Regions from separate parts of the Citrobacter sp. U14242 genome, predicted to be linked through region 3. Evidence: predicted binding sites of a transcription regulator. Region 3 holds the regulator's gene; each other region holds the start of a gene.
The links. The regulator PurR, encoded in region 3, represses purine synthesis genes. The targets are predictions, from matches to a motif close to CANGCAAACGTTTGCNTG.

Region 1 (7,741 bases), on a different contig from region 3:
TTTGTCGCCCAGTTGACGGTATACCTGTGCCAGCGATGTCGCACCCAGAGCATTGTGACCAAGGCCAAGATCAATTAACAGCAGCGCATTGTCTTCAGTAGACAGCTGCGGCGTGATGGTATGGCGCACGTCTTCCACACGAGCAAAGGCGGTAATCACCAGTGACAGCGGGGAGGTCATTTCACGCTGCTCGTTACCTTCCTGCCAGCGGGTTTTCATCGACATGGAGTCTTTACCCACCGGGATAGTCAGGCCAAGCGCCGGACATAACTCTTCCCCGACGGCTTTTACCGCTTCGTACAGCCCGGCATCTTCACCGGGATGGCCAGCAGCAGCCATCCAGTTTGCTGATAATTTGATACGTTTGATATCGCCAATCTGTGTGGCCGCAATATTGGTTAGCGCTTCACCGACGGCCAGACGCGCAGAGGCGGAGAAGTCCAGCAGCGCGACAGGTGCGCGTTCACCGATGGACATCGCTTCACCATAGTAGCTATCCAGACTGGCGGTAGTGACCGCACAGTTCGCTACCGGGATCTGCCACGGCCCAACCATTTGGTCACGCGCCACCATCCCGGTAACAGTACGGTCGCCGATGGTAACAAGGAAGGTTTTCTCTGCCACGGTCGGCAGGTGCAGCACGCGGTTTACCGCGTCAGCAATCGTAATATGCTCACGTGTAAGCTGCTCGCCTTTGGCTTTCAGCGTTTGTACGTCGCGGGTCATTTTCGGCGTTTTACCCAGCAGAACGTCCAGCGGCATGTCAATCGGCTGATTGTCGAAGTGGCTATCGCTCAGAGTCAGGTGTTGTTCTTCGGTGGCTTCACCAATCACCGCATAGGGGGCACGCTCGCGCTTACACAGCTCATCAAACAGCGGCAGCTGATCGGCGGCCACCGCCAGCACATAGCGCTCCTGAGATTCGTTACACCAGATTTCCAGCGGGCTCATACCCGGTTCATCACTCAGGATATCGCGCAACTGGAATTTACCGCCACGTCCGCCGTCACTGACCAGCTCCGGCATGGCATTAGACAGGCCGCCCGCGCCAACATCGTGGATGAACAGGATCGGGTTTGCGTCCCCCATTTGCCAGCAACGGTCGATAACTTCCTGGCAACGACGTTCCATTTCTGGGTTGTCGCGCTGTACAGAAGCAAAATCAAGATCGGCATCAGACTGACCGGACGCCATAGATGATGCAGCCCCACCACCAAGACCGATGTTCATCGCCGGACCGCCGAGGACGATCAGCTTAGCACCCACCACGATCTCGCCTTTCTGCACGTGATCTTCACGGATATTGCCGATCCCACCCGCCAGCATGATCGGTTTATGGTAACCACGCAGCTCTTCACCGTTATGGCTGTTCACTTTCTCTTCATAGGTGCGGAAGTAGCCCGTCAGCGCAGGACGACCAAATTCGTTGTTAAACGCCGCGCCGCCCAATGGACCTTCTGTCATGATATCCAGTGCGGTGACAATACGGTCCGGCTTGCCAAAATCTTCTTCCCACGGCTGTTCAAAGCCCGGGATACGCAGGTTGGAAACGGAGAAACCCACCAGGCCGGCTTTCGGTTTCGCACCGCGCCCGGTTGCGCCTTCATCACGAATTTCACCGCCAGAGCCCGTTGCGGCACCCGGCCACGGCGAGATCGCCGTCGGGTGGTTATGGGTTTCAACCTTCATCAGGATATGAGCAGGCTCCTGATGGAAATCGTAGCGACCGGTCTGGTGGTCAGCAAAGTAGCGACCCACTTCAGAACCTTCCATCACCGCTGCGTTATCTTTATAGGCAGACAGGACGTGATCCGGCGTGGTTTCGAAGGTGTTTTTGATCATCTTGAACAGCGATTTCGGCTGCTGCTTACCGTCGATCACCCAGTCGGCATTAAAAATCTTATGGCGGCAGTGCTCAGAGTTGGCCTGTGCAAACATGTACAGTTCGATATCGTTCGGGTTGCGTCCCAGTTTGGTGAACGCATCTTGCAGATAGTCGATTTCATCCTCTGCCAGCGCCAGCCCCAGACGCAGGTTAGCGTCAATCAACGCCTGGCGCCCTTCACCCAGCAGGTCAACGCTGGAAACCGGCGCAGGCTGGTGATGAACAAACAGTTTTTCAGCATCGCTCAGCGCAGAGAAAACCGTTTCCATCATGCGGTCATGCAGAATATCGGCAACCGTCAGCCACTGCTCAGCAGTCAGCGTGGAAGCCTCAACATACCAGGCAATGCCACGTTCCAGACGGCTAATTTGTTGCAGGCCGCAGTTATGGGCAATATCAGTCGCTTTAGAAGACCACGGGGAGATGGTGCCCGGGCGGGGCGTGACCAGCAGCAGTTTGCCTTCAGGGGCATGACTGTGAAGAGCAGGACCATATTTCAGCAGGCGGGCAAGTTGCGCGCGCTCATCCTCATTTAATGGTGCATTCAGATCGGCAAAATGGACGTACTCGGCGTAAATATTGTGGACCTGGAGGTTGGCAGCCTGAAAACGTGCCAGCAGTTTGTTAATACGGAATGCAGACAGTGCAGGTGAACCACGCAGAATTTCCATCATAAGTCTCTCGTCTTCTAAGCTTTCGGTGTGCCCAAGTGGGGGAAACGGGCGTCATTATAAAGAATCTACCGCGCCGACGAAACCGTTTGCGTCGAAATAAAATCACGACCTTGTCTTATCATCAAATGCGATCTGGTTTCTGAATAAGTTGCCAACTGACGCAAGTTTAAGCAAAATGCCGCTCATTAATGACTAATTCACTTCTTAATCAATACCACAGCACGCAGAGACAACGTACGGTTCAGAGAATTAACTAATTGAAAAAATTAAAGATTAATTATCTGTTCATCGGTATTTTGACGCTGTTGTTGGCAGCGGCCCTCTGGCCATCTATCCCCTGGTTCGGTAAAGCCGACAATCGTATCGCCGCCATTCAGTCGCGGGGAGAGTTGCGCGTCAGTACTATCGACTCACCGCTCACTTACGCCACGCTTAATGGGAAAAAGTTTGGACTGGATTACGAACTGACCAAAGCCTTCGCCAACTACCTGGGTGTGAAGCTGAAAATCACCGTACGCCAGAACATCAGCCAGCTTTTTGACGACCTGGATAACGGTAATGCCGATCTGTTAGCCGCTGGTCTGGTGTATAACAGCGAGCGTGTTAAAAATTATCAGCCGGGTCCGACCTACTATTCCGTATCGCAACAATTGGTGTATCGGGTTGGGCAATATCGACCTCGCAGCCTTGCCAGTGTGACCGAAAATCAGCTGACCATTGCCCCGGGACACGTGGTGATAAACGACCTCCAGCAGATAAAAGAAAAAAAATACCCTGACCTGAGCTGGAAAGTTGATAAGAAAAAGGGCACCACTGAACTGCTTGATGATGTCATCGCCGGTAAGCTGGACTATACCATCGCTGATTCCGTTGCCATCAGCCTGTACCAGCGTGTACATCCTGAGCTGGCCGTCGCGCTGGATGTCTCCGACGAACAACCTGTTACCTGGTTCAGCCGTCTGGACGATGACAATACGCTGTCCGCTGCCCTGCTGGATTTCTTCAATACCATGAATGAAGACGGCTCGCTTGCGCGGCTGGAAGAAAAGTACCTTGGGCATGGCGATGATTTTGACTATGTTGATACCCGCACCTTCCTGCGTGCGGTTGATAGCGTGTTACCGGATCTGAAGCCACTTTTTGAGAAATATGCGCAGGAAATAGACTGGCGACTGCTCGCGGCAATCTCTTATCAGGAATCACACTGGGACGCCCAGGCAACCTCCCCGACCGGCGTACGCGGTCTGATGATGCTGACCAAAAATACCGCCCAAAGCCTTGGGCTCACTGACCGTACCGATGCCGAACAGAGCATCAGCGGTGGCGCGCGCTACTTACAGGATATGATGAGTAAAGTGCCGGATACCGTCCCTGAAGGAGAACGTATCTGGTTTGCACTCGCCGCTTACAATATGGGCTACGCGCATATGCTGGATGCGCGGGCGCTGACGGTAAAAACCAAAGGCAACCCGAACAGTTGGTCCGATGTAAAACAACGTCTGCCGCTGCTCAGTCAAAAGCCGTATTACAACAAGCTGACCTATGGCTATGCGCGCGGTCACGAAGCCTACGCCTATGTGGAAAATATCCGTAAATACCAGATAAGTCTGGTGGGATACCTGCAAGAGAAAGAAAAGCAGGCAATTGAAACACAGCAACTGGCGCAGGATTACCCGGCGGTATCGCCCGCAGAACTGTTAGGTGAGGAGAAGTTGCCGCTGGCGGCATTCCTGTCTCAGACCTCATCAAGCTATCTGTCGCACACCCCTTCTCTGCTATTTTCGACGCAGAAAAAAGAGCAGAAGTAGTCTTTGAAGGGAGGCCATCGGGCTGATTAGCGCAACGCCCTCAGGCAATCAGCTCGGTATTTACCTGTTGGAGGATTTTTTCAGGGCTTTAATTTCCTGACGACGCATACGGAAAAAATCGCTGAGCAACGTGGCGCATTCATCACGTAACACGCCTTCAGTCACATCAACCCGATGGTTCATGCCAGGATGATGCAGTACGTCCATTAACGAACCAGCAGCCCCCGTTTTCGCATCGCGCGCACCAAAAACCACCCGACCAATACGGCTGTGCACCATCGCACCGGCACACATGACGCACGGTTCCAGTGTGACATACAACGTCGCATCCAGCAGACGGTAGTTTTGTAGCACCATGCCGCCCTGGCGCAACGCCATGATTTCAGCGTGGGCGGTAGGATCATGATGGCCAATCGGCCGATTCCAGCCTTCGCCAATAACGTGGTTGTTGAGTACCAATACTGCACCCACCGGGACTTCACGCTCATCCCAGGCGCGCTTAGCTAACGTTAAAGCATGGCGCATCCAGTATTCGTGGTTAAATTCAACATCAGACAAAGGGGTAACTCCAGTAATAAAAAGCGGACGCATTATACCCGTCATACTCCAAATTGCATGCGCGTTCGCTATTCGAGTTGTTGCAGTTCCCCGCGCGGCGTGACGCGCCAGCGATGCTGGCAAAAAGAGAGCAATGGATTGTCCTGCTTACTGTCGCTGTAACCGCTGTATAGATGCAATGGCGCGCCAATCTGCTGTTCCAGTTGCGCTACTTTTTCATGCCCCAGACAGCGTAGTGGCAATACCCAGCCACCGTATCCACGCGCCATTTGACTGGCGATCAGATTGACACGCGGCAGCCACGGTGTATCGAAGTAAACCTGCTCCACCAGCGACTGCGGGGAACCGGTGATAAGCCAAATATCAGCATCGGAGCTTAGCAAGTACGTCGTCAGGCGCTGCTGCACGACAGGAAATGCCGTCACATGACCACGAAACCAGCGCACAAAATCGGCCTGATGTGCCTTCAGGCACGTTTCACTGCGACCAAACGTGCAGCCCCACAAGAGCAGGCTCATGGGCCAGCGGGCAGCGCGCCCTTTAATTAACATTGCCAGCGCAATAATCGGCAACAGAGGCAGCACCAGCAACGCATTTAGCGGTTGGCGACGCAACAGAAAACGTAAGAAACTGCCGAACATATCCTGCTGGTGTAACGTGCCATCCAAATCAAAAAAAACAACGCGACGCTGGTGACTGGTCAAACCTTATTCCTCTGGATCGTTGAACCCCAATAGCCAGGTAAACAGGAACCCGGCAATAACCGCTACCAGATAGCCTAACAGATAGAACATCACTTTTCCGGCAACAATCGTCAGTGCCAGCGGCAATCCCGAGATGCCAAAGGTGATGACCGTCGCTACCTTCCAGTAGCTGATCAGCGCCCCACCTACAGCACCACCGAGACAGGCACCGATAAACGGCTTGCCTAATGGCAATGTCACACCAAAAATCAGCGGTTCGCCAATACCCAGCAATCCGACCGGCAGCGCGCTTTTAATCACTTTTTTCAGCCGTGCGTTACGGGTTTTCATCAGTACCGCAATAGCCGCACCGATTTGCCCCACTCCTGCCATCGCCAGAATTGGAAAGAGTGCGTTATACCCGTGCGCCTGCACCAGTTCTACATGGATGGGGACCAATCCCTGATGGAGTCCGGTGAGAACCAGTGGCAGAAAGGTGCCTGCCAGCACCGCCCCCACCAGGACGCCACCGCGATCGATAGCCCAGGAAGCGCCATGGGCAATGGATTCGGCTATCCAGCCACCAAGCGGTTGCAGCGCCACAATGGCGATTGTCCCGGTAATAAGGGTGGTCAGCAGTGGATTAAGGATCAGTTCAAGGGACTCCGGCAGCACTTCGCGGAATTTACGCTCAATCCAGCACATCAGCGCCACCACCAGCAGCACCGCGATCACCCCACCGCGCCCCGGCTGCAATGCCTCGCCAAACAAGGTAATTTGCGCCAGTTGCGGGCTGGAGAGAATACCGGCCATCACGCCTCCCATCGCCAGCGAACCGCCAAACACTTTGGCAGTATTCACCCCGACAAGGATGTTCATAATGGCAAACACGGCGCTACCGAAAATCCCTAACAGCCCCAACATATTCGGATAGTGGGTCGCAAAGTCCCCCACGATGTCCGGACGTTTAAGGATGTTAATGATGCCGGTAATCAAACCGGAGGCGATAAACGCCGGAATAAGCGGGATAAAAACGTTTGCCAGTTTGCGCAGCGCGTCACTCATTGGCGCTTTGTACTTCGCTTTGGCCTCTGATTTTGTTCGCTCAATGTCCCCCACACTGGAACGTTCGCCGCCATCGGCAATCAGGGAACGCATGGCATCGACCACTTTCCCGGCTTTGCCCGGACCAACAATAATCTGGTGCTGCGCCCCCTGCTTCACGTAGCCGCTAACGCCCGGCAGTTGCTTGAGTCGGGAAATATCGAGCTGAGCGTCATCCTGTACTTCCACTCTGACGCGCGTCATACAGTTTTCCAGGCGCAGAATATTTTTCTCTCCGCCCACGCCCAGCAGGATATCGCTGGCAAGCACCGCCGTTTTATCCATATTAACCTCTTAGTGTTCTAACGCCGCGCGTAAAAAACCCTGATGTGCAGCCAGTTTTTCCCGGGCTGCAGTGGCATCAAGCCCCGTGAGAGCCATCAAAATGGCGGGCTTCACATCAAAATCGGTCTGTTTCAGCAGAGCCTGCGCCTGGTCATACGCAATACCGGTGGCTTCCACGACCATGCGACACGCCCGGTCTACCAGCTTAACGTTGGTCGCTTTCATATCCACCATCAGGTTCTGATACACCTTGCCAAACTTCACCATGGCGCCGGTAGAAATCATATTGAGCACCAGTTTTTGCGCAGTACCGGACTTCAGTCGCGTTGACCCTGTCAGGGCCTCTGGGCCAACAACCGGTGATATGGCGATGTCCGCTTCACGCGCGATGGGGGAATCCGGGTTACAGGAAATCGCCACCGTGGTGCAGCCTACGGAACGGGCATATTGCAAGCCGCCAATCACATACGGTGTACGCCCGGATGCCGCCAGACCCACCACCAAATCCTGTGCCGTAAGGTTGAGCGAACGAAGATCATCTTCACCCAGTTGCGGGTTATCTTCTGCACCTTCAACGGCCTTCAGCAATGCGCCCGGCCCGCCAGCAATCAGGCCAACAACCCGTCCATGCGGTACACCAAAAGTCGGTGGGCACTCAGACGCATCCAGTACGCCAAGACGCCCACTGGTCCCCGCCCCCATGTAGATAATCCGTCCCCCCGCTTTTAACGCGTCAGCCGCCGC
Region 2 (7,741 bases), on a different contig from region 3:
GAGATGATGATGGTTTTCGAGTCTGGTAATTGCCCTTCAGCAGGCAACAATCCCGCCATGCCCGCAGCAACACCCGCCAGCTCCAGCCCGATGACGGCAACGATTGCGCCCATCGCGGCAGGCGGGAACATAACATCCAGCCAGCCAGTACCGGCTTTCTTCACAATGAAAGAAACCAGGCAGAACAGAACGCCGCACATAATAAAACCGCCCAGCGCCACTTCATATCCTAACGGTAGCAGCAACAGTACCGGGGAGATAAACGCAAAGCTCGAACCCAGATAGGCTGGAATTTTACCTTTGCAAATGAAGAGATACAGCAACGTACCAATGCCGTTAAACAGCAGGACGGTAGCCGGGTTGATATGAAACAGGACTGGCACCAGAACCGTTGCACCAAACATGGCGAACAGGTGCTGCAAACTAAGCGGGATTGTCTGTAAAAGCGGCGGTCTTTCGCTCACCCCGATAGCACGGCGCGTCATAGTGTTTTCCTCTGAGTATTGTGTGTTAGTAGCGATTGGGTTGTTTTATTCAAAAAAAAGCCGACTCTTAAAGTCGGCTTCTTTTTATTTATTCATTTACTTGGTACCAAAAATCTTATCGCCGGCATCGCCGAGTCCCGGAATAATGTATCCATGCTCGTTCAGCCCCTGATCGATAGATGCGGTGTACAGCTCAACATCCGGGTGTGCTTTTTCCAGTGCCGCGATACCTTCTGGTGCCGCAACCAGGACCAGTACTTTAATGCTGGTGCAGCCTGCATTCTTCAGCAGGTCGATGGTCGCGATAACGGAACCACCGGTTGCCAGCATCGGGTCAACGATCAGCGCCATGCGCTCATCAATATTAGATACCAGCTTCTGGAAGTATGGAACCGGCTCCAGGGTTTCTTCGTTACGGTACATACCCACAACGCTGATACGCGCGCTCGGAACGTTCTCCAGTACGCCTTCCATCATACCCAGGCCCGCACGCAGGATGGGTACAACGGTGATTTTTTTACCTTTGATTTGGTCTACTTCAACCGGGCCGTTCCAACCTTCAATGGTCACCTTTTCGGTTTCCAGACCTGCAGTTGCTTCATAAGTCAGCAGACTGCCAACTTCCGAGGCGAGTTCACGAAAGCGTTTAGTGCTGATGTCGTTTTCACGCATCAGTCCCAGCTTGTGTTTGACGAGTGGGTGTTTGACTTCCACGATCTTCATACTCTTCTCCTTTCCTCAGACGAGTGGCAACCACAAAAAAAATCGCCGGATTATACCGCTTTTCGTCTCTGGCGCAACACTGGATACGCTTGATATGGATCAACCAAAGTCATTTACGTCTGGAAGATGAGTATAAAACAAGCCCCGTAATATGGGCGGGGCTTAATATCAATACACTGAATTTTATAGAGATTCAGCGTTACTCCGGATAACATTTTGATACCATGAAAAAGATTTCTTAGGAGACCGTGCTAATGTCCCACTGCCGTCATTATTTTTGTCGACATAAATAAATCCATAGCGTTTTTTCATTTCGCCGGTTCCCGCTGACACTAAATCAATGCAGCCCCACGGTGTGTAGCCCATCAGATCCACGCCATCTTCCACCACTGCTTTTTTCATCTCACGAATATGGGCTGCCAGGTAGTCAATGCGGTACTGATCGTTCACCGTGCCGTCACTTTCCTGTACATCAATCGCGCCAAACCCGTTTTCAACAATAAACAGCGGGAGCTGATAATGATCCCAGAACCAGTTCAGCGAATAGCGCAGACCAACCGGATCAATCTGCCAGCCCCAGTCTGATTTCTGCACATACGGATTGGGCACCAGACTTTTCGATTCGTCGTAATCCAACTGCGGGTTATCTGCCGTTGCCTGAGTCGCGAAGGACATATAGTAGCTAAAACCGATATAGTCGACGCAGCCCTGAGCCAGTATTTGTCGGTCTTCTTCAGTAATATCGAGTTCGAAGCCGCGACGCGCAAAGTAGTTCAACAGATGCTGCGGATACTTGCCCCGTACGTGAACGTCGGTAAACCAGTATCGACGGTGCATCGCGTTCATCGCCATCATCATATCGTCTGGCGCACAGGTCAGTGGATAAACAGGACACATAGCGATCATGCACCCAACCTGCAATGCCGGGTTGATTTCACGTGCAACCTTTACTGCCAGCGCGCTCGCCACCAGTTCATAGTGTGCAGCCTGATACATGACCGGTTCGCGGTCTTCACCCGGCTGATACTTAAGGCCGGAGTTGGTAAACGGCGCGAAATCTTCATGGAAGTTAGCCTGGTTGTTGATTTCATTAAACGTCATCCAGTACTTCACTTTACGCTGGTAGCGCGTGAAAACCACCCCGGCAAAACGGACAAAGAAATCAATCAGTTTACGATTGCGCCATCCGCCATATTCCGTCACCAGGTGATAAGGCATCTCGAAATGCGACAGTGTAATCACCGGTTCAATCCCATACTTCAGGCATTCATCAAAGAGATCGTCGTAGAATTGCAATCCGGCTTCATTGGGCAGTGCTTCATCACCTTGCGGGAAAATACGCGTCCATGCAATGGAGGTACGAAAGCACGTAAAGCCCATTTCGGCAAACAGCTTAATATCATCTTGATAGCGATGATAAAAATCGATGGCCTCGTGGTTAGGGTAATTTTTGCCTGCAATCACGCCGTCGGTAATTTCACGCGCTACCCCATGGGCCCCAGCCGTCATCACATCGGCAACGCTAATCCCTTTACCGCCCTCCTGCCAGCCGCCTTCCAGTTGATGAGCAGCCACAGCGCCGCCCCACATAAAATCTGCTTTAAACCCAGGCATACGTTTCCCCTCTCGTGATTGCACTGTTCAAACACACCTGATGTGGTTCGCAACAGAAAACAGAAACCGGTTTCAGTACGATACTGTGCATTCAGCAGGCAGGTTTCAAGCACAAGACTGAACCCGGTTTCATTTTCGTGGCGCAGTTCAAACAAATGGATAAACGACTGGAAAATGCTGAAATACTCAGCAGATAAACGTCAATGCAAAGCAGGCTCGCAAACGTTTGCTTTCCCTGTTAGAATTGCGCCGAATTTAACTTTTACTGCAAGTAAACACGTGGGGAACCAGGCAGTGACCGATAAAACCTCTCTTAGCTACAAAGATGCCGGTGTTGATATTGACGCAGGTAATGCTCTGGTTGATCGAATCAAAGGCGTAGTAAAGAAAACTCGTCGCCCGGAAGTGATGGGTGGTCTGGGTGGCTTCGGTGCGCTGTGCGCATTGCCGCAAAAATATCGTGAACCTGTACTGGTTTCCGGCACTGATGGCGTAGGGACAAAACTGCGTCTGGCGATGGATCTGAAACGCCACGATACCATCGGCATTGATCTGGTGGCGATGTGTGTAAACGACCTCGTGGTTCAGGGCGCTGAACCGCTGTTTTTCCTCGACTACTATGCAACGGGTAAACTGGATGTGGACACCGCAGCCAGCGTAATCAACGGCATTGCCGAAGGTTGCCTACAGTCTGGTTGTGCATTGGTTGGTGGTGAAACGGCTGAAATGCCTGGGATGTATCACGGTGAAGATTATGACGTGGCAGGTTTCTGTGTCGGCGTCGTTGAAAAATCAGAGATTATCGACGGTTCAAAAGTGGCTGATGGCGATGTGCTGATTGCACTCGGCTCCAGTGGCCCACACTCCAATGGTTATTCCCTGGTGCGTAAGATCGTTGAAGTCAGCGGCTGCGACCCGGAAACAACCGAACTGGATGGTAAATCACTGGCCGATCACCTGCTGGCACCGACGCGCATTTATGTGAAATCCATTCTGGAACTGATCGAGAAGGTTGATGTGCACGCTATCGCGCACCTGACCGGCGGGGGTTTCTGGGAAAATATTCCGCGCGTACTGCCAGACAATACTCAGGCCGTCATCGACGAATCCTCATGGCAGTGGCCGGCCGTCTTCAACTGGCTGCAAACTGCGGGTAACGTTAGTCAGCACGAGATGTACCGCACCTTCAACTGTGGGGTCGGCATGGTCATTGCTCTGCCGGAATCCGAAGTAGAAAGTGCGCTCGCTCTGCTGAATGCAAAAGGTGAAAACGCCTGGAAAATCGGTATCATCAAAGCGTCTGATTCCGAACAGCGTGTGGTCATTGAATGAAAAACATTGTGGTGCTCATTTCCGGCAACGGAAGCAATTTGCAGGCAATAATCGATGCCTGCAAACAGAAAAAAATCAGTGGCACCATACGTGCAGTATTCAGCAACAAGGCCGATGCGTTCGGCCTTGTTCGTGCACGAGAGGAAAATATTCCGGCACATTCCCTGGAAGCAAGCCACTTTGCCAGCCGCGAAGCATTCGACCGCCAGCTAATACAAGAGATTGACGCCTGGGCGCCCGATGTCGTCGTGCTGGCCGGCTATATGCGCATCCTCAGCCCGGCGTTTGTCGCTCACTATTCTGAACGACTGCTGAATATCCATCCCTCTTTATTACCCAAGTATCCAGGCCTGCATACCCATCGTCAGGTGCTGGAAAATGGGGATGAAGAACACGGAACCTCAGTCCATTTCGTCACTGATGAACTGGACGGTGGACCGGTTATTCTTCAGGCCAAAGTTCCGGTATTTGAAGGCGACAGCGAAGATGATATTACTGCCCGGGTTCAGGCGCAGGAACATACCATTTACCCACTGGTGGTAAGCTGGTTTATTGATGGTCGCCTGAAGATGCGTGATAACGCTGCATGGCTGGATGGCATCCGCTTACCGCCAAAAGGCTATGCGGCCGACGAATAATAAAATTCAACCTGTAAGCCGAATGTCACCATCCGGCTTACAGGCATAACTACCTTTTCCGGTTAATACCACCGGTATTCATCTACGCTCCCCCTTTCTCTTTGCTATCAGACGGTTTATTGTCATATTTTTCTGGCACAGTTGGACATCTGAGAGCAATGCTCGCCATAATAAATCGGTAGTGTCCCGTGAATGAAACGGAGTAAAAGTGGTAATGGGTCAGGAAAAGCTATACATCGAGAAAGAACTCAGTTGGTTAGCGTTCAACGAACGTGTACTCCAGGAAGCTGCTGATAAATCAAACCCGTTGATCGAACGGATGCGTTTCTTAGGCATCTATTCCAATAACCTCGACGAGTTTTATAAGGTGCGTTTTGCCGAACTGAAGCGCCGGATCATTATTAGCGAAGAACAGGGTTCAAACTCTCACTCCCGCCATCTGTTAGGCAAAATCCAGGCCCGCGTATTAAAAGCCGATCAGGAATTTGACGGTCTTTACAACGAGTTGCTGCTGGAGATGGCGCGCAATCAGATTTTCTTAATCAACGAACGCCAGCTATCGGTCAATCAGCAAAGCTGGTTGCGTCATTACTTCAAGCAATATCTTCGCCAGCACATCACGCCGATCCTGATTAACCGCGAGACGGATTTAGTCCAGTTTTTGAAAGATGACTACACCTATCTGGCGGTAGAGATTATCCGTGGTGATACGATCCGCTACGCGCTGCTGGAAATCCCTTCCGATAAGGTTCCCCGTTTTGTGAATTTGCCGCCGGAGACCCCGCGCCGTCGCAAGCCGATGATCCTGTTGGACAACATTTTACGTTATTGCCTTGACGATATTTTCAAAGGGTTCTTTGATTACGATGCGCTGAATGCCTATTCGATGAAAATGACCCGCGACGCCGAGTACGATTTGGTGCATGAGATGGAATCGAGCCTGATGGAGCTCATGTCTTCCAGCCTGAAGCAACGTCTGACCGCGGAGCCTGTACGTTTTGTTTATCAGCGCGATATGCCCAATGCGCTGGTTGAAGTACTGCGTGAAAAGCTGACGATCTCTCGCTACGACTCCATTGTCCCCGGCGGGCGTTATCATAACTTCAAAGACTTTATTAATTTCCCCAACGTTGGCAAAGCTAACCTGGTGAACAAACCCTTGCCGCGTCTGCGCCATATCTGGTTCGATAACGAGAAGTTTCGCAACGGCTTTGATGCCGTACGTGAACGCGATGTGTTACTTTATTATCCGTATCACACCTTTGAACACGTTCTTGAACTGCTGCGCCAGGCCTCATTCGACCCGAGCGTGCTGGCGATAAAAATTAACATCTACCGTGTGGCAAAAGATTCGCGCATCATCGACTCGATGATCCATGCCGCGCATAACGGTAAAAAAGTAACCGTGGTGGTGGAACTGCAGGCGCGCTTCGATGAAGAGGCCAATATTCATTGGGCTAAACGCCTTACCGAAGCGGGGGTCCACGTCATCTTCTCCGCGCCAGGGCTGAAAATTCACGCCAAGCTGTTCCTGATTTCGCGTAAAGAAGGTGATGACGTCGTGCGCTATGCACATATCGGCACCGGGAACTTCAACGAAAAAACAGCGCGTCTGTATACCGACTACTCGTTGCTGACTGCCGATTCGCGCATTACCAACGAAGTCCGTCGGGTGTTTAACTTCATCGAAAACCCGTATCGCCCGGTAACGTTCGATTATCTGCTGGTTTCCCCGCAAAACTCACGGCGCCTGCTGTACAGCATGATTGACAAAGAGATCGCTAATGCACAGCAAGGGCTGCCTTCTGGCATTACCCTGAAGCTGAATAATCTGGTCGATAAAGGGCTGGTTGACCGCCTGTATGCGGCTTCAGGTTCAGGTGTCCCCGTTAATTTATTGATCCGCGGTATGTGCTCACTGATCCCGAATTTGGAAGGCATCAGTGATAATATTCGCGTTATCAGCATTGTTGACCGCTATCTCGAACACGACCGGGTCTATATCTTTGAGAACGGGGGCGATAAGCAGGTGTATCTCTCCTCTGCTGACTGGATGACAAGAAACATCGATTATCGTATCGAAGTTGCCACACCGCTTCTTGACCCGCGCCTTAAGCAGCGCGTGCTGGATATTATCGATATCCTGTTCAGCGACACGGTGAAAGCCCGCTTTATTGATAAAGAACTGAGTAATCGCTACGTACCGCGCGGAAACCGTCGTAAGGTTCAGTCACAATTAGCGATTTACGACTACATCAAATCACTCGAGCAACCTGACTAACTCTATGCCAATACACGACAAGTCTCCACGACCGCAGGAATTTGCTGCGGTCGACCTTGGTTCAAACAGTTTCCATATGGTCATTGCCCGCGTGGTCGATGGCGCAATGCAAATTATCGGGCGACTGAAACAACGCGTACATCTGGCGGACGGCCTTGGCGCGGACAACAAGCTAAGCGAAGAAGCGATGGAACGCGGCTTAAGCTGTCTGTCACTTTTCGCTGAACGTCTGCAGGGATTTCCTCCCTCCAGCGTCTGCATCGTGGGAACCCATACTTTGCGCCAGGCGCTAAATGCGACTGATTTTCTTAAGCGAGCAGAAAAGGTCATCCCCTACCCGATCGAAATAATTTCCGGTAACGAAGAAGCCCGACTGATTTTTATGGGCGTGGAACATACACAGCCAGAAAAGGGCCGTAAGCTGGTTATCGACATCGGTGGTGGTTCGACAGAGCTGGTGATCGGTGAAGATTTCGAGCCTAAACTGGTCGAAAGTCGCCGTATGGGTTGCGTCAGTTTTGCCCAGATGTACTTTCCGGGTGGTGCGATCAGCCGGGAAAACTTCCAGCGCGCCCGTATGGCGGCAGCGCAAAAGCTGGAAACGCTCACCTGGCAATTTCGAATTCAGGGCTGGAATGTAGCACTGGGAGCTTCAGGCACCATCAAAG
Region 3 (7,741 bases):
CAGGAAATCCAAATCACCTCCCTGAGCGAAGACTACTGGCAACGCCACTACGTGGGCGCTCGCCGTGTGATGACGCCGAAAACAATTCGCTAAAAACTTACCCTGCAGAATATGCTGTAGGGTAAGTTCTTCTTTTGCATAACCTTTCAATTTGCTACCCTATCCTTACTCACAATGAGGCTATTGTGTGTACTCAATATAAATAATAAGGAGAGAAGCAATGTCGTTCGAATTACCTGCATTACCGTATGCCAAAGATGCTCTGGCACCGCACATTTCTGCCGAAACGCTGGAATACCACTATGGCAAACACCATCAAACTTACGTGACCAATCTGAATAACCTGATTAAAGGCACCGCGTTTGAAGGTAAATCACTGGAAGAGATCGTACGTAGCTCTGAAGGTGGTGTATTCAATAACGCAGCACAGGTATGGAACCACACGTTCTACTGGAACTGCCTGGCACCAAACGCAGGTGGCGAGCCGACCGGTAAACTGGCCGAAGCGATTGCTGCCTCCTTTGGCAGCTTTGCAGACTTCAAAGCACAATTCACCGACGCCGCTATCAAGAATTTCGGTTCTGGCTGGACCTGGCTGGTAAAAGGAACGGATGGCAAACTGGCTATCGTGTCCACCTCCAACGCAGGTACACCGCTGACGACTGACGCGACGCCTCTGATGACCGTTGACGTGTGGGAACATGCCTACTACATCGATTATCGTAATGCCCGTCCTGGCTACCTGGAACACTTCTGGGCACTGGTGAACTGGGAATTTGTTGCGAAAAACTTCGCAGCATAAATGACAACGCAGAAGGGGTTCCCTTCTGCGTTTTTGTTTTTAATTCGTTGCGTTGCAGACTTCTTCCGCTTGTTTCCTTGCCGAGACAAAGACCAGCAGTAGCGCAAGACCCGCCACAATCGCCCCCATTACCGGTACGAAACTGTAGCCCAATCCTCCGGAAATTACCGCCCCACCAGCAGCCGCTCCCAGGGCATTCCCCAGATTAAACGCGCCAATATTAACTGACGATGACAATCCAGGTGCCTCGCTGGCAACGCGCATCACACGCATCTGCAGCGGCGGAACCACCGCAAACGTTGCTGCGCCCCACACCACCATACTCACGGCCGCACCCAGCTCATTACGAGCCAGGAAAGGTATTGCCAGCATAATAATCATTAGCAGCAGCAAAAAGCCTTTCAGCGTACCGTTAACCGAACGGTCAGCCAGTTTCCCCCCCAGATAGTTACCGATAGAGAACCCAACGCCAATCAGCACCAGCATACCGGTGACAAACGCCGGCGTAGCATGAGTAATGCTATGCAGCACGGGTGAGATGTAGGTATAAAGCGTAAACATCGCCCCGGCCCCCAGAACGGTCGTCAGTAACGCTGACACCACTTGTGGACGCATTAACACCGCCAGTTCTTTGCGCACATCAGGGCGCTCACCAGCCCCACCTTTCGGTAACGAGAAGAACAGACTGACCATTGCGATAACACCCAGTCCCGCCGTCGCCATAAAGGACATACGCCAGCCGATGGTTTCCCCAAGCCAGGTTGCCGCGGGAACACCGCCAATATTGGCGATAGTTAACCCCATAAACATAGTCGCAACGGCGCTGGCCTGTTTATGTTTGGGGACAACGCTTGCTGCCACAACCGAACCGAGGCCAAAAAATGCCCCGTGGTTAAGACTGGTCAAAATGCGCGACAGCATCAGCGTCGTGTAATCCGGAGATATCGCCGAAAGCACATTACCCAACGTAAAAATGGCCATCAGGAAGATAAGCGCATTGCGACGCGCACGATGGGACAGCAGTAATGTCATCAGCGGTGCGCCAACCATCACGCCTACCGCATACGCGCTGATTAACATCCCAGCGGCCGGAATTGAAACATCCACACCTTTGGCAATGACGGGTAGCAATCCCATGGGAGAAAATTCTGTCGTTCCAATGCCAAACGCACCTATCGCCAGCGCCAGTAAAGGATAATTTATTTTCATCTATCGACTCCGTAACGTCGAGCCTTGGCACGACACATCATAAGAGTCAAAAGCATGACATTGATCGCAAAATTAATAAAGTTAACAAAATTGCAAAAGACTTTTGCTTATTGGCAAAAAATAGGACGGAAAAGACAAGCAGAAAGGGTGAGGGAGAGCAAACTCCCTCGGGGGGAAATCAGTGCAGTGCTGCAGTCAGGCCACCCGCGACAATCAGGCCCAGAACAATTATGGTCGTCACTAACGAAAATTTCAGATCGGTGCTCATCAAGTTTTCTCCTTTTTATTCCCACACAAAAAGTGATATTGCGCATTTTTACACACTTGAAAGCAAAAATCTCTCACGATTTATATTGATAACTGCTTTTAACTCTTCCCCTTTTCGTTAAGATCAGACAAAATTCCACGCTTACTTGATTAGCGTACCGGCCATTGACCCCTTCCTGACGTTCCGTGTCGTTTTCCCGGCGTGCCGCAACCCCGACGTTGCGTTGAGGGTGTGTGAAGGCAAACGTTTACCTGGAGTATTCTCAGGAGCTTAGGATATGGTCTGGAGTGAGATGTAATGGCAACTATTAAAGATGTAGCGAAGCGAGCAAACGTTTCCACTACAACCGTATCACACGTAATTAACAAAACGCGCTTTGTCGCAGAAGAAACGCGCAACGCTGTCTGGGCAGCGATTAAAGAACTGCACTACTCCCCCAGCGCAGTGGCACGTAGCCTGAAGGTGAATCACACCAAATCGATCGGTTTGTTGGCAACCAGCAGTGAAGCTGCCTATTTTGCCGAAATTATCGAGGCTGTTGAGAAGAATTGTTTCCAGAAAGGCTACACGCTGATTCTGGGCAACGCCTGGAACAGTCTTGAAAAACAGCAGGCATACCTGTCTATGATGGCGCAAAAGCGCGTAGATGGCCTGTTGGTAATGTGTTCAGAGTATCCGGAATCACTGCTTTCCATGCTCGAAGAGTATCGCCATATTCCAATGGTGGTCATGGACTGGGGCGAAGCAAAAGCCGACTTTACCGATACCGTCATTGATAACGCTTTCGAAGGTGGTTACATGGCGGGCCGGTATCTGATTGAACGCGGTCATCGTGAGATCGGTGTGATCCCGGGTCCCATGGAGCGTAATACCGGCGCAGGCCGCCTGGCTGGCTTCATGAAAGCGATGGAAGAAGCGCTGATTAAAGTTCCCGAAAACTGGATTGTACAGGGTGATTTCGAACCTGAATCCGGCTACCGCGCTATGCAACAAATCATCTCCCAGTCGCATCGCCCAACCGCCGTATTCTGTGGTGGCGATATTATGGCGATGGGTGCGCTGTGTGCCGCAGACGAGATGGGACTGCGCGTGCCGCAGGATATCTCAGTTATCGGTTACGACAACGTGCGCAACGCTCGTTACTTCACCCCTGCGCTGACCACCATCCACCAGCCAAAAGATTCACTTGGTGAAACAGCTTTCAACATGCTGTTAGACCGTATCGTGAATAAACGTGAAGAATCGCAGTCAATCGAGGTGCATCCACGTCTGGTAGAACGTCGTTCCGTTGCCGACGGTCCATTCCGCGATTATCGTCGTTAAGCCCGTTATGTGGGTAATGCCGTTCAGAAAGCATCAATCGGTGTTGGCGGGGGTAATGAACATACTCTCTCCGAGAAAGGGTTCTGCTCTCCATACATGCTTAACTGAACGGCATTACGCTATGCGAGGAGCTCATCCGGCTCCCGCAGCCACTCTTTATTCAGCGTCTCACTATCCCCCAGGTAGTCCAGTAACCAGCTCAGTGCAGGCGACGTATCATTCTGTTGCCAGGTCAGGCAACACGCGGCATCCGGGAACGGATTTTCCAGCTGTAACGCCACCCATTTTCCGCTATCGATCCACGGTTTTGCAAAATGCGTCGGTACCATCCCGACACAGAGTCCGGCTGACAAGCAGGTGGCCGAGGATTCCCAGTCAGGAACCACGACGCGTTTTTGGTTGTGCAGCAACCATGTAATACGTTTCGGCAGCGTGCGGGACGTGTCTTCGCGCACCAGCGATGGCCAGTTGCGCAACGTATCGTCACTGAGCGGTCCCGGCATTGTCGCCAGCGGATGATGACTGGCTACCACGCAACTCCAGCTCAACATTCCCATATCCCGGAACGTATAGCGTCCCCCTACCGGAATGGCCTGCGTTGCTCCGATAGCTAACTCCACACGACCGTCCGAAAGCGCGTCCCAGACGCCATTAAACACCTCCTGAAAGACCAGAAGCTCCACATCATCGAAATGGCGGTAGAAATCCACAATCATCTGTCGGGTTCGTTCCGGGCGAACAATATTATCTACCGCAATCGCCAGCTGTCCTCGCCAGCCATTGGCGATTTGTTGACATTGCTGACGGGTGATCTGCATTTTTTTGATAACAGACCGACCTTCTTTTAAAAACCACGCGCCAGCAGGCGTTAATTCCACGTCCCGGTGACGACGTTCAAAAAGAGGTACAGCCAGCCACTCTTCCAGTTGGCGCACAGTGTAGCTTACCGCCGAAGGTACGCGGTGCAACTCCTGAGCAGCCGAACTAAAGCTACCGTTACGCGCCACCGCATCAACAACTTCAAGTGAATATTCCGACCACATGCTCTGCCTGCAAAAAATTTGAAATCAGTAAGCAAATATTAGCGTTTCACAGCGAGAATTACACTCACTACACTCAGCGGCAATGTTCTATTGCTAAAAAGAGAAACGATAATGCAACCAGGAAAAGGGTTTTTAGTCTGGCTGGCAGGTCTTAGCGTGCTAGGTTTTCTGGCAACCGATATGTATTTGCCCGCCTTTGCTGCTATTCAGTCCGATTTACAGACACCCGCTTCTGCCGTGAGTGCCAGCCTTAGTTTGTTCTTAGCCGGTTTTGCCGTTGCACAACTTTTGTGGGGGCCACTTTCCGACCACTATGGTCGTAAACCGATTTTGATGCTGGGCTTATCCATCTTTGCGCTGGGCAGCCTGGGCATGTTGTGGGTAGAAAACGCCACCGGCTTACTGGTGCTTCGCTTTATTCAGGCCGTTGGTGTCTGTGCGGCTTCGGTTATCTGGCAGGCGCTGGTTACCGATTATTATCCTTCACAAAAAGTAAACCGCATCTTTGCCACCATTATGCCGCTGGTCGGATTGTCTCCTGCACTTGCACCGTTATTAGGCAGTTGGATCCTGATACATTTTTCCTGGCAGGCCATTTTTGCCACCCTTTTTGCGATTACCCTGATCCTGATGTTGCCGGCTCTGCGCTTAAAACCAACGGCAAAAGCGCGCGATGATAGCCAGGATAAACTGACGTTCGCTACGCTGCTGCGCTCCAAAGCATACCGTGGAAATGTACTGATTTACGCAGCATGTTCTGCGAGCTTCTTCGCATGGCTGACGGGTTCACCGTTTATCCTTAGCGAAATGGGCTATAGTCCGGCTGTGATTGGTTTGAGCTATGTTCCGCAAACTATTGCATTTTTGATCGGTGGTTACGGCTGCCGCGCGGCACTGCAAAAATGGCAGGGTCGCCAGCTTCTGCCGTGGTTACTTATCCTGTATGCCATTAGCGTTATCGCCACCTGGGCTACTGGCTTTATTCACCACGTTGCGTTGGCTGAAATCCTGATCCCATTCTGCGTGATGGCCATTGCAAACGGGGCAATCTACCCTATCGTTGTCGCCCAGGCGCTGCGTCCATTCCCTCAGGCAACAGGGCGTGCCGCTGCGCTGCAGAACACGCTGCAACTGGGGTTATGCTTCCTGGCAAGCCTGGTCGTTTCGTGGTTAATCAGCACGCCGCTGCTCACCACCACCAGCGTTATGCTGACGACAGTGCTGCTGGCCGCGCTAGGCTACAAAATGCAGTCACAGACTGACAACACATCCTTGCCGGATGAGAGCGCGCAAATTGCGCACGGTGAGTCGCATTAATCATTGTTGCGGGCACTTAATTAGCCCGCTAACAATTATCGGTTGAATAGCCAAAAATTCAGGCCTATACTGATTTTCGGCTGTTAATAAAACGATAAGATTTATAGAGTAACGGGAGCAAGCAGGTTCCCGTTTTCCCATGGATGGTCTTTTCGGCAAGGGTTTCTCCCTTCCTCTGTTCTACGTCGGATTATAGATTCGCGGATTAATTCCGTGAGATTTCTCACAAAGCCCAAAAAAGCGTCTACGCTGTTTTAAGGTTCTGATCACCGACCAGTGATGGAGAAGCTATGAGTTCATCATGTATAGAAGACGTCAGCGTACCGGATGATAACTGGTACCGAATCACCAATGAGTTATTGAGCCGTGCAGGCATTACCATTAATGGCCCGGCACCGGCAGATATTCGCGTTAAAAACCCCGACTTTTTCAAACGTGTGTTGCAGGAAGGATCGTTGGGTTTAGGTGAAAGTTATATGGACGGCTGGTGGGAATGCGATCGGCTGGATATGTTTTTTAGCAAAGTCCTGCGTGCAGGTCTTGAAAGCCAACTCCCCCGCAACTTCAGAGATACGCTACGTATCGCAACGGCTCGTCTGTTTAATTTACAAACCAAAAAACGTGCGTGGGTCGTTGGCAAAGAACACTACGATCTTGGCAACGATCTCTTTACCCGCATGCTTGATCCCTACATGCAATATTCCTGCGCCTACTGGAAAGATGCCGATACCCTGGAATCTGCCCAGCAGGCGAAGCTAAAAATGATTGCCGAGAAATTGCAATTGAAGCCAGGTATGCGCGTACTCGATATTGGCTGCGGCTGGGGAGGCTTGTCCCAGTTCATGGCGTCACAATACGGGGTGAGCGTGACTGGCGTAACGATTTCAGCAGAACAGCAAAAAATGGCGCAGACGCGCTGTGAAGGGCTGGATGTCACGATTTTACTGCAGGACTACCGTGACCTGAACGACCGGTTCGACCGTATCGTTTCCGTCGGTATGTTTGAGCATGTGGGCCCCAAAAACTACAACACCTATTTTGACGTTGTTGACCGCAATTTAAAGCAAGATGGTCTTTTCTTGCTGCATACCATCGGTTCCAGAAAAACCGACAATAATGTTGATCCATGGATCAATAAATATATCTTCCCGAACGGCTGTTTACCGTCAGTTCGCCAGATTGCCAATGCCAGCGAGCCACATTTTGTGATGGAGGACTGGCACAACTTTGGTGCGGATTACGATACCACCTTGATGGCCTGGCACGAGCGTTTCATGACAGCCTGGCCAGAAATTGCCGACAACTATACTGAGCGCTTTAAACGGATGTTCAGTTATTACCTGAATGCGTGTGCTGGCGCATTTCGCGCACGCGACATTCAGCTGTGGCAGGTTGTGTTCTCTCGTGGCGTTGAACACGGGCTCCGTGTTCCGCGTTAGAGGGTATCGCCTGTCGCCCCCGAGCTATCGGGGGCTTTTTATTCTGACTTAAATTCCCGCTTCGCCAGTAACGGTACCCATCGCACTTTCACGCGCAGCCAATACACGTTCAACCGTATCAACAACGGCCTGTGTTTGCGGGTCAATTTCGATATTGACTCGCGCACCCAGTTTTTTCTTGCCCAGCGTCGTACGTTCCAGGGTTTCCGGAATCAAATGCACGCAAAAGCGTGTCGGTGTGACTTCACCTACCGTCAGGCTAATACCGTCAATACCGATAAATCCTTTGTACAGGATGTATTTCATCAGCGACGGATCCTGAACTTTAAACCACACCTGG
Region 4 (7,741 bases), on a different contig from region 3:
CGATAGATTCATCACCGGTTCACGGTTGGTTTTTTGATTACACGCGGTCACCACACCATTCACGGAAAGGGGATATTGTTCCGGTGTAGTAACCTGTTTTTCTAATAAGCAGCCAATCACACGTGCTTCGGTGGCGGTTAATTCGTATTTCATCGTCTTCTCCATTATTCAGGCCGCGCGCCTGAAACTTAGCGACCGGGGGTCCATTCTGATGTTGTCAACGCCGTAAGCACATGATCGCGCCACTGCCCATCAATCAGCAGATAGTCTTTTGCATACCCTTCTTTCTCAAAGCCAAGTCGCGCAAGCAAATCGCCGCTACGCTTATTGTGTGGCATGTAGTTCGCCATAATGCGATGAATATGTTGCGTCCGCTGCATATAACGAATAGCGGCGGTCAGGGCTTCGTACATCAGTCCCTGCCCTTGCCACTTCTGCGCAATGGAATAACCGAGATAACAGGCGTGGAAAGATCCGCGCACCACGTTTGAGAAGTTCGCAACGCCGATAATTTCTTTTTCGTCTGGATCGAGCAGCGCGAAATACCAGGCCGTGCCTTGTTTATGAAATTCAGAGATCATGCTCAGACGCGCCTGCCAGCCAGAGGGGTAGCAGTGGCTTTCATCGCGAATAGGTTCCCAGGGCTTTAAGAAATGACGGTTTTCTGCGTAATAATCTGCCAGACGCCAGGCATCACGCTCATGCACCAAACGCACGACCAGGCGGTCCGTGGTTAAGCGCACTTTTGGCACGTTACTGCGATAGCCAAACATTCTATACCTACTCCTTCCCGTAACGTCTTCAATACGCAATTCGCATTACTATACCTGTGCAAATACACCCTGTGAAAAGAGCAAAATGCCATTTTTTGAATTATTCACACATTTTGATGAAAACTCTCTATCAAGACTGACTTTTGATAAAAAAATATTGTCCAGCCAGGGGTGGGAAAAGCGCAAACGACACCGCAGAATAGAAGGTGCTTATCTTTTAAACTCTCCACCGAGTGACGAGTTTTTTCCCTGGAGGGGAAATGTCGCAAGTCTCGCAGGCAAGGAACCTGGGTAAATATTTCCTGCTCATCGATAATATGCTGGTCGTGCTGGGTTTCTTTGTCGTTTTCCCACTGATCTCTATCCGTTTCGTCGACCAAATGGGCTGGGCCGCCGTGATGGTCGGTATCGCACTTGGATTGCGCCAATTTATTCAGCAAGGGCTGGGGATTTTTGGCGGCGCAATTGCTGACCGCTTTGGTGCCAAACCCATGATTGTGACCGGCATGTTGATGCGTGCTGCCGGGTTCGCCACGATGGGAATTGCTCACGAACCCTGGCTATTGTGGTTCTCCTGTTTCCTCTCCGGCTTAGGCGGTACATTATTCGACCCACCCCGCTCGGCACTGGTGGTCAAACTGATCCGCCCGGAAAAGCGCGGACGCTTTTTCTCTATTCTGATGATGCAGGACAGTGCGGGCGCCGTTGTTGGTGCATTACTCGGCAGCTGGCTGTTGCAGTACGATTTCCGCCTGGTTTGTGCCACGGGTGCGATTTTGTTCGTTCTGTGCGCTGCGTTTAACGCCTGGCTGCTTCCGGCATGGAAGCTATCCACCGTGAAGATTCCCGTGCGCGAAGGCATGAGTCATGTGATGCATGACAAACGATTTGTCACCTATGTCCTGACGCTGGCGGGGTATTACATGCTGGCGGTACAGGTTATGTTAATGCTGCCGATTATGGTTAATGACATTGCCGGTTCGCCGGCCGCCGTGAAGTGGATGTATGCTATCGAAGCGTGTCTCTCTTTAACGCTGCTCTACCCTATCGCCCGCTGGAGTGAGAAACGTTTTCGTCTTGAACATCGACTGATGGCAGGCCTGCTGATCATGTCTCTTAGCATGATGCCCATCGGTCTGGTCGGGAATTTACAGCAGCTTTTCACCCTGATTTGCACCTTCTATATCGGTTCTGTCATCGCGGAACCGGCACGCGAGACGCTGAGCGCGTCATTGGCAAATGCGCGCGCACGGGGCAGTTACATGGGCTTTAGCCGCCTCGGATTAGCCATCGGCGGCGCCATCGGTTATATCGGTGGCGGTTGGCTGTTTGACATGGGTAAAGCATTGTCACAGCCAGAGCTCCCGTGGATGATGCTCGGCATTATCGGCTTTATCACCTTCCTCGCGCTGGGTTGGCAGTTTAGCCATAAACGCCCGTCACGCGGCATGCTGGAACCTGATGCCTGATAGCCGATCAGACGTCCCGGACTCAATTTCAGTTTTTTCTGCTGGTGTCCGGGCCGCTGGTGCTTGATGCTGCATTGTGTCACGATTACGCCACAAGCATCATGTTGAGGAACCCCATGAAAAAGATTTTTTTTGCTGCTGCACTGATTGTCAGCGGCCTGTTGGTTGGTTGTAATCAACTCACACAATACACGGTTAGCGAGCAAGAAATTAATCAGGCATTGGCTAAGCATAACGACTTTTCGAAAGATATTGGTCTGCCTGGCGTGGCGGAAGCCCACATCGTACTGACCAATCTCGCCAGCCAGATTGGTCGCGAAGAACCGAATAAAGTGACGCTGACAGGCGATGCCAATCTGGATATGAATTCCCTTTTTGGTAGCCAGAAAGCGACCATGAAGTTGAAGTTAAAAGCATTGCCAGTCTTCAATAAAGAAAAAGGCGCGATTTATCTGCAAGAGATGGAAGTGGTGGATGCGACCGTCACACCAGAGAAAATGCAATCTGTACTGCAAACTCTGATGCCCTACTTAAATCAGTCGCTGCGGAATTACTTTAACCAGCAACCAGCCTATATTCTGCGTGAAGACAGCAGCAAAGGCGAAGCGTTGGCGAAAAAACTGGCGAAAGGGATTGAAGTTAAACCGGGCGAAATCATTATCCCGTTCACCGATTAATAAACAACAGGGCGCTAATGCGTCCTTTTTTTTCGTGCAAACGAAAACGTTTCCGCTTATCCTTTGTTTCCGGCAAAAAAGACTATCCTCAGCCGGAGCATATTGATGACTGCACCATCCCAGGTTTTAAAGATCCGCCTCCCAGACGACTGGCACCTTCACCTTCGCGATGGCGACATGTTAAAAACTGTCGTGCCTTATACCAGTGAAACTTATGGTCGCGCGATTGTTATGCCAAACCTCGCTCCACCGGTCACTACCGTTGACGCTGCTATTGCGTACCGCCAACGCATTCTGGACGCTGTACCCGCCGGACATAACTTTACTCCGTTAATGACCTGCTACTTAACGGACACGCTGGATCCTAATGAACTTGAGCGTGGATTCAACGAAGGCGTCTTCACTGCCGCTAAACTTTATCCCGCCAATGCAACAACCAACTCTACACACGGCGTAACCTCAGTCGATGCCATTATGCCGGTACTGGAGCGCATGGAGAAATTGGGGATGCCCCTGTTGGTGCATGGTGAAGTGACGCACGCTGATATCGATATTTTCGATCGCGAGGCACGTTTTATCGAAACGGTGATGGATCCCTTGCGTCAGCGTTTAACCGCGCTAAAAGTGGTGTTTGAACATATCACGACCAAAGATGCTGCCGAATACGTTCGCGATGGCAACGAGCTTCTTGCAGCAACCATCACACCACAGCATTTAATGTTTAACCGCAACCATATGCTGGTCGGCGGAATTCGTCCGCACCTGTACTGTCTGCCGATACTCAAACGTAATATTCACCAGCAGGCGCTGCGTGAACTGGTTGCCAGCGGATTCAGCCGTGCATTCCTTGGCACCGACTCCGCACCGCATGCACGTCATCGTAAAGAGTCCAGTTGCGGCTGTGCAGGTTGCTTTAACGCGCCGACAGCACTGGGAAGCTATGCTACCGTGTTCGAAGAGATGAATGCTCTGACGCATTTTGAAGCCTTCTGCTCACTGAACGGTCCACAGTTCTACGGCCTACCCGTCAATGATACCTTCATTGAACTGGAGAAAATTGAACATCAGGTACCGGATAGCATCGCACTGGAAAATGACACGCTGGTGCCATTCCTTGGCGGTGAAACCGTACGCTGGTCAGTAAAACGCTAAAAAAGTGTAGCCCACTGTTGTCAACTGGCGCAGTTAACTGTATAAATAACCAGTACATCCAACAGGGGGCTATTATGCGTATTGAAGTCACTATTGCCAAAACTTCACCTTTACCAGCCGGTGCTATCGACGCGCTGGCAGGTGAACTCTCCCGCCGTATTCATCATCATTTTCCGGATAACGAAGGTAACGTTACCGTTCGCTATGCCGGGGCAAACAATCTGTCGGTTATTGGCGCAACAAAAGAGGACAAAGAACGCATCAGCGAAATCCTACAGGAAACCTGGGAAAGCGCAGATGACTGGTTCATCAACGAATAAAAAATGATATGCAGTGATGTTTGTTTGCCGGGTCGCCCCGGCTTTTTTATACGTGCAGCCTTTTAATCAATCTTGCATTTACTACGCTAGCAGACAATTTATATTAAACACCTTGATTATCTTTTAATCAGAACACCAAAATAATTGCACAACATGCTAAAAAAAAATGAATAACATGTTGTTTTATTAGTCAGATACCACTGAAAACAAAAAATTTATGCGCCGCCCTCTTTAAATTTTCAATGAATACCCTTATTTATTGATATACTGAAGTTGCTTCAGAAAAAAACGCATTGAACCTCGAAAACCGTTGTCTAGTAACACGAATTAGGGGGCATGATGGAAAAGAATAATGAAGTCATTCAGACTCATCCACTTGTAGGATGGGACATCAGCACTGTTGATAGCTACGATGCGCTGATGCTGCGTTTGCACTACCAGACCCCGAATCGTCCGGACCCGGATGGGACTGAAGTCGGTCAAACGCTCTGGTTAACCACTGATGTTGCCAGGCAATTTATTTCGATATTAGAAGCCGGAATCGCCAAAATTGAATCCGGTGATTACCAGGTAAATGAGTATCAGCGACATTAAACCTGATACATCCAACCATCAAAAGGCACCTTCACGGTGCCTTTCTTATTTGCAGGTTGAATATTCCGGTTCAGTTATTTACCCTGCTATACCTGTCATACTTCAAGTTGCATGCGCGTTGGCTTTATTACTCGGCCCCTCCCTGGGCCTCGCCCTTTCAGGGCCGCTGCAAGTAGCGTTCAAAACGGCCGGGGCGTTTTGTCCTGCAACTCGAATTATTTAAGGTATACTATCGCGATTGCAGAGAGAAGCGGATGAAATACGACTTAATCATTATTGGCAGCGGTTCCGTGGGCGCCGCAGCCGGATACTACGCCACGCGCGCCGGTCTCAACGTTCTGATGATCGACGCTCATATGCCACCGCATCAGCAAGGCAGCCACCACGGCGATACACGATTAATTCGTCATGCTTATGGCGAAGGTGAAAAATACGTCCCACTGGTCCTGCGTGCGCAGACCTTGTGGGATGAACTTTCCGCACAAAATGAAGAACCTGTTTTTGTTCGCTCTGGCGTTATCAACCTGGGGCCCGCAGATTCAACTTTCTTAGCAACCGTGGCGCAAAGTGCAAAACAGTGGCAGCTCAAAGTCGAACAGCTGGATGCAGAAGCTATCATGGCTCGCTGGCCAGAAATTCGCGTGCCTGAAAACTATATCGGACTTTTTGAAGCCGAATCCGGTTTTTTACGCAGTGAGTTAGCCATTAAAACCTGGATTCGCCTGGCTGAAGAGGCGGGTTGTGCACAACTGTTTAAATGCCCCGTCACGGCAATTCATCACCACGATGATGGCGTAACGGTTGCAACAGCCGATGGTGACTACCACGCGAAAAAAGTCGTCGTCAGCGCCGGTACCTGGGTCAAGGCATTACTGCCTGAACTGCCGATACAACCGGTGCGTAAGGTATTCGCATGGTATCAGGCTGACGGACGCTACAGTGTCAAAAACAAATTCCCGGCATTTACCGGCGAACTGCCTGATGGCGATCAATACTACGGTTTTCCAGCTGAAAATGACGAGTTAAAAATTGGCAGGCATAACGGCGGACAGGTCATTCATTCACCTGAAGAGCGTAAACCGTTTGCCACTGTCGCCAGCGATGGCTCTGAGGCCTTCCCATTCCTGCGCGCTGTTTTGCCTGGCATCGGCTGTTGTCTGCATGGCGCATCCTGTACTTATGATAACTCGCCAGATGAAGACTTCATTATCGATACGCTGCCAGACCATGACAACACGCTGGTGATTACCGGACTCAGCGGACACGGTTTTAAGTTTGCTTCCGTACTGGGCGAAATTGCCGCTGATTTTGCCCAGGGTAAACCGTCAGCCTTTGACCTGACGCCATTCCGTCTGTCCCGTTTTAAGCGATAATTGATCAACGGCCTCGTTGGTGAGGCCATTTTTAATAACAGGAATAACATTGATGCGTCGCATCTTTCACTATCTGGTTAATAATATTCGCGAGCATTTCATGCTCTACATTATTTTATGGTCGCTGCTGGCGATTATGGACGTCATATATATTATGTTTTTCTAACCTATTTGCGCTGACATTAACTGACAAAAACTGATAATTACTTAATCTCACTGCAATAAACTGAATAACTTAACGTCCACTCCTTCTTGTTATCAAGCCCTTCTCCTTATCCACTCACACTAACGCTTTGATGATTACGCCTTTATTTAATCAATTTTATTGAAATAAGAATAAATATCATCACCATTGTTATTTATTAGTTGCATTAATGTCTTTTCCGCGCCATTTTCATTCACTTCTGAAATATCTAACGGTGTGTTTATGCAATTCAATAATAGTCCACAGCGCTATGGCGTGGTATCAGCCGCATTACACTGGCTGGTCGCTATTGCCGTCTATGGCATGTTTGCTCTGGGTTTATGGATGGTAACACTCAGTTATTACGATGGTTGGTATCACCAGGCACCTGAACTGCATAAAAGTATCGGTGTGCTGCTGATGATGGGACTGGTTGTCCGCATTGTCTGGCGGGTTGTTTCCCCTCCCCCTGCCGCGCTGAAAAGCTATTCCCGTCTAACCCGCATTGCGGCGGCATTGGGTCATCTCACGCTATATACCCTGCTTTTTTCTATTGTCATCAGCGGCTATCTGATCTCTACCGCAGACGGTAAAGCAATAAGCGTATTTGGTTGGTTCGATGTTCCCGCCACATTTACCAACGCCGGCGTACAAGCCGACATCGCTGGTAACTTGCACTTGTGGCTCGCCTGGACCGTGGTGGTTTTATCACTTCTGCATGGGCTAATGGCCCTGAAACATCACTTTATCGATAACGACGATACCCTTAATCGCATGTTGGGAAAATCGTCATCTGACTATGGAGCTTAAAATGAAAAAAAACCTGCTGGGGCTCACACTCGCCTCTTTATTATTCACGACCGGCTCTGCCATCGCGGCGGATTACAAAATTGACAAAGAGGGACAGCATGCCTTTGTTAATTTCCGCATTCAGCATCTGGGATACAGCTGGCTGTACGGCACATTTAAAGACTTCGACGGTACATTTACCTTTGACGAGAAAAATCCGGCTGCCGATAAAGTCAATGTCACCATCAACACCAACAGTGTTGATACCAATCATGCCGAGCGTGACAAACACCTGCGTAGTGCAGATTTCCTTAACGTAGGCAAATTCCCGCAGGCCACTTTCACCTCCACCAGCGTGAAAAAAGCGGGTAACGATCTGGATATCACCGGTAACCTGACCCTGAACGGTG

Region 1: a site for PurR is predicted at 2,635-2,652, ahead of purL (phosphoribosylformylglycinamidine synthase). Genes of this name have one in related genera too.
Region 2: a site for PurR is predicted at 3,038-3,055, ahead of purM (phosphoribosylformylglycinamidine cyclo-ligase). Genes of this name have one in related genera too.
Region 4: a site for PurR is predicted at 2,959-2,976, ahead of pyrC (dihydroorotase). Genes of this name have one in related genera too.

The regions. Positions count from the first base shown of each region.
Region 1 covers NZ_JBKGLW010000001.1:27,523-35,263, reverse strand. The annotation lists gene purL (phosphoribosylformylglycinamidine synthase) at 1-2,559, opposite strand, end outside; gene mltF (membrane-bound lytic murein transglycosylase MltF) at 2,817-4,367, shown strand; gene tadA (tRNA adenosine(34) deaminase TadA) at 4,428-4,958, opposite strand; gene yfhb (phosphatidylglycerophosphatase C) at 4,994-5,629, opposite strand; gene ACLJXE_RS00160 (PTS transporter subunit EIIC) at 5,633-6,997, opposite strand; gene murQ (N-acetylmuramic acid 6-phosphate etherase) at 7,007-7,741, opposite strand, start outside.
Region 2 covers NZ_JBKGLW010000001.1:111,234-118,974, reverse strand. The annotation lists gene uraA (uracil permease) at 1-485, opposite strand, end outside; gene upp (uracil phosphoribosyltransferase) at 582-1,208, opposite strand; gene ACLJXE_RS00520 (6-phospho-beta-glucosidase) at 1,392-2,822, opposite strand; gene purM (phosphoribosylformylglycinamidine cyclo-ligase) at 3,117-4,154, shown strand; gene purN (phosphoribosylglycinamide formyltransferase) at 4,151-4,792, shown strand; gene ppk1 (polyphosphate kinase 1) at 5,007-7,073, shown strand; gene ppx (exopolyphosphatase) at 7,078-7,741, shown strand, end outside.
Region 3 covers NZ_JBKGLW010000004.1:168,673-176,413, forward strand. The annotation lists gene ACLJXE_RS07900 (C40 family peptidase) at 1-93, shown strand, start outside; gene sodB (superoxide dismutase [Fe]) at 221-802, shown strand; gene ACLJXE_RS07910 (MFS transporter) at 842-2,011, opposite strand; gene cydH (cytochrome bd-I accessory subunit CydH) at 2,190-2,279, opposite strand; gene purR (HTH-type transcriptional repressor PurR) at 2,577-3,602, shown strand; gene punR (DNA-binding transcriptional activator PunR) at 3,722-4,645, opposite strand; gene punC (purine nucleoside transporter PunC) at 4,757-5,962, shown strand; gene cfa (cyclopropane fatty acyl phospholipid synthase) at 6,253-7,401, shown strand; gene ACLJXE_RS07940 (riboflavin synthase subunit alpha) at 7,450-7,741, opposite strand, start outside.
Region 4 covers NZ_JBKGLW010000001.1:519,422-527,162, reverse strand. The annotation lists gene ACLJXE_RS02430 (YceH family protein) at 1-153, opposite strand, end outside; gene rimJ (ribosomal protein S5-alanine N-acetyltransferase) at 189-773, opposite strand; gene mdtH (multidrug efflux MFS transporter MdtH) at 1,034-2,242, shown strand; gene ACLJXE_RS02415 (lipoprotein) at 2,359-2,919, shown strand; gene pyrC (dihydroorotase) at 3,025-4,071, shown strand; gene dinI (DNA damage-inducible protein I) at 4,146-4,391, shown strand; gene bssS (biofilm formation regulator BssS) at 4,731-4,985, shown strand; gene solA (N-methyl-L-tryptophan oxidase) at 5,240-6,358, shown strand; gene ACLJXE_RS02390 (YceO family protein) at 6,411-6,524, shown strand; gene ACLJXE_RS02385 (cytochrome b) at 6,786-7,352, shown strand; gene ACLJXE_RS02380 (YceI family protein) at 7,354-7,741, shown strand, end outside.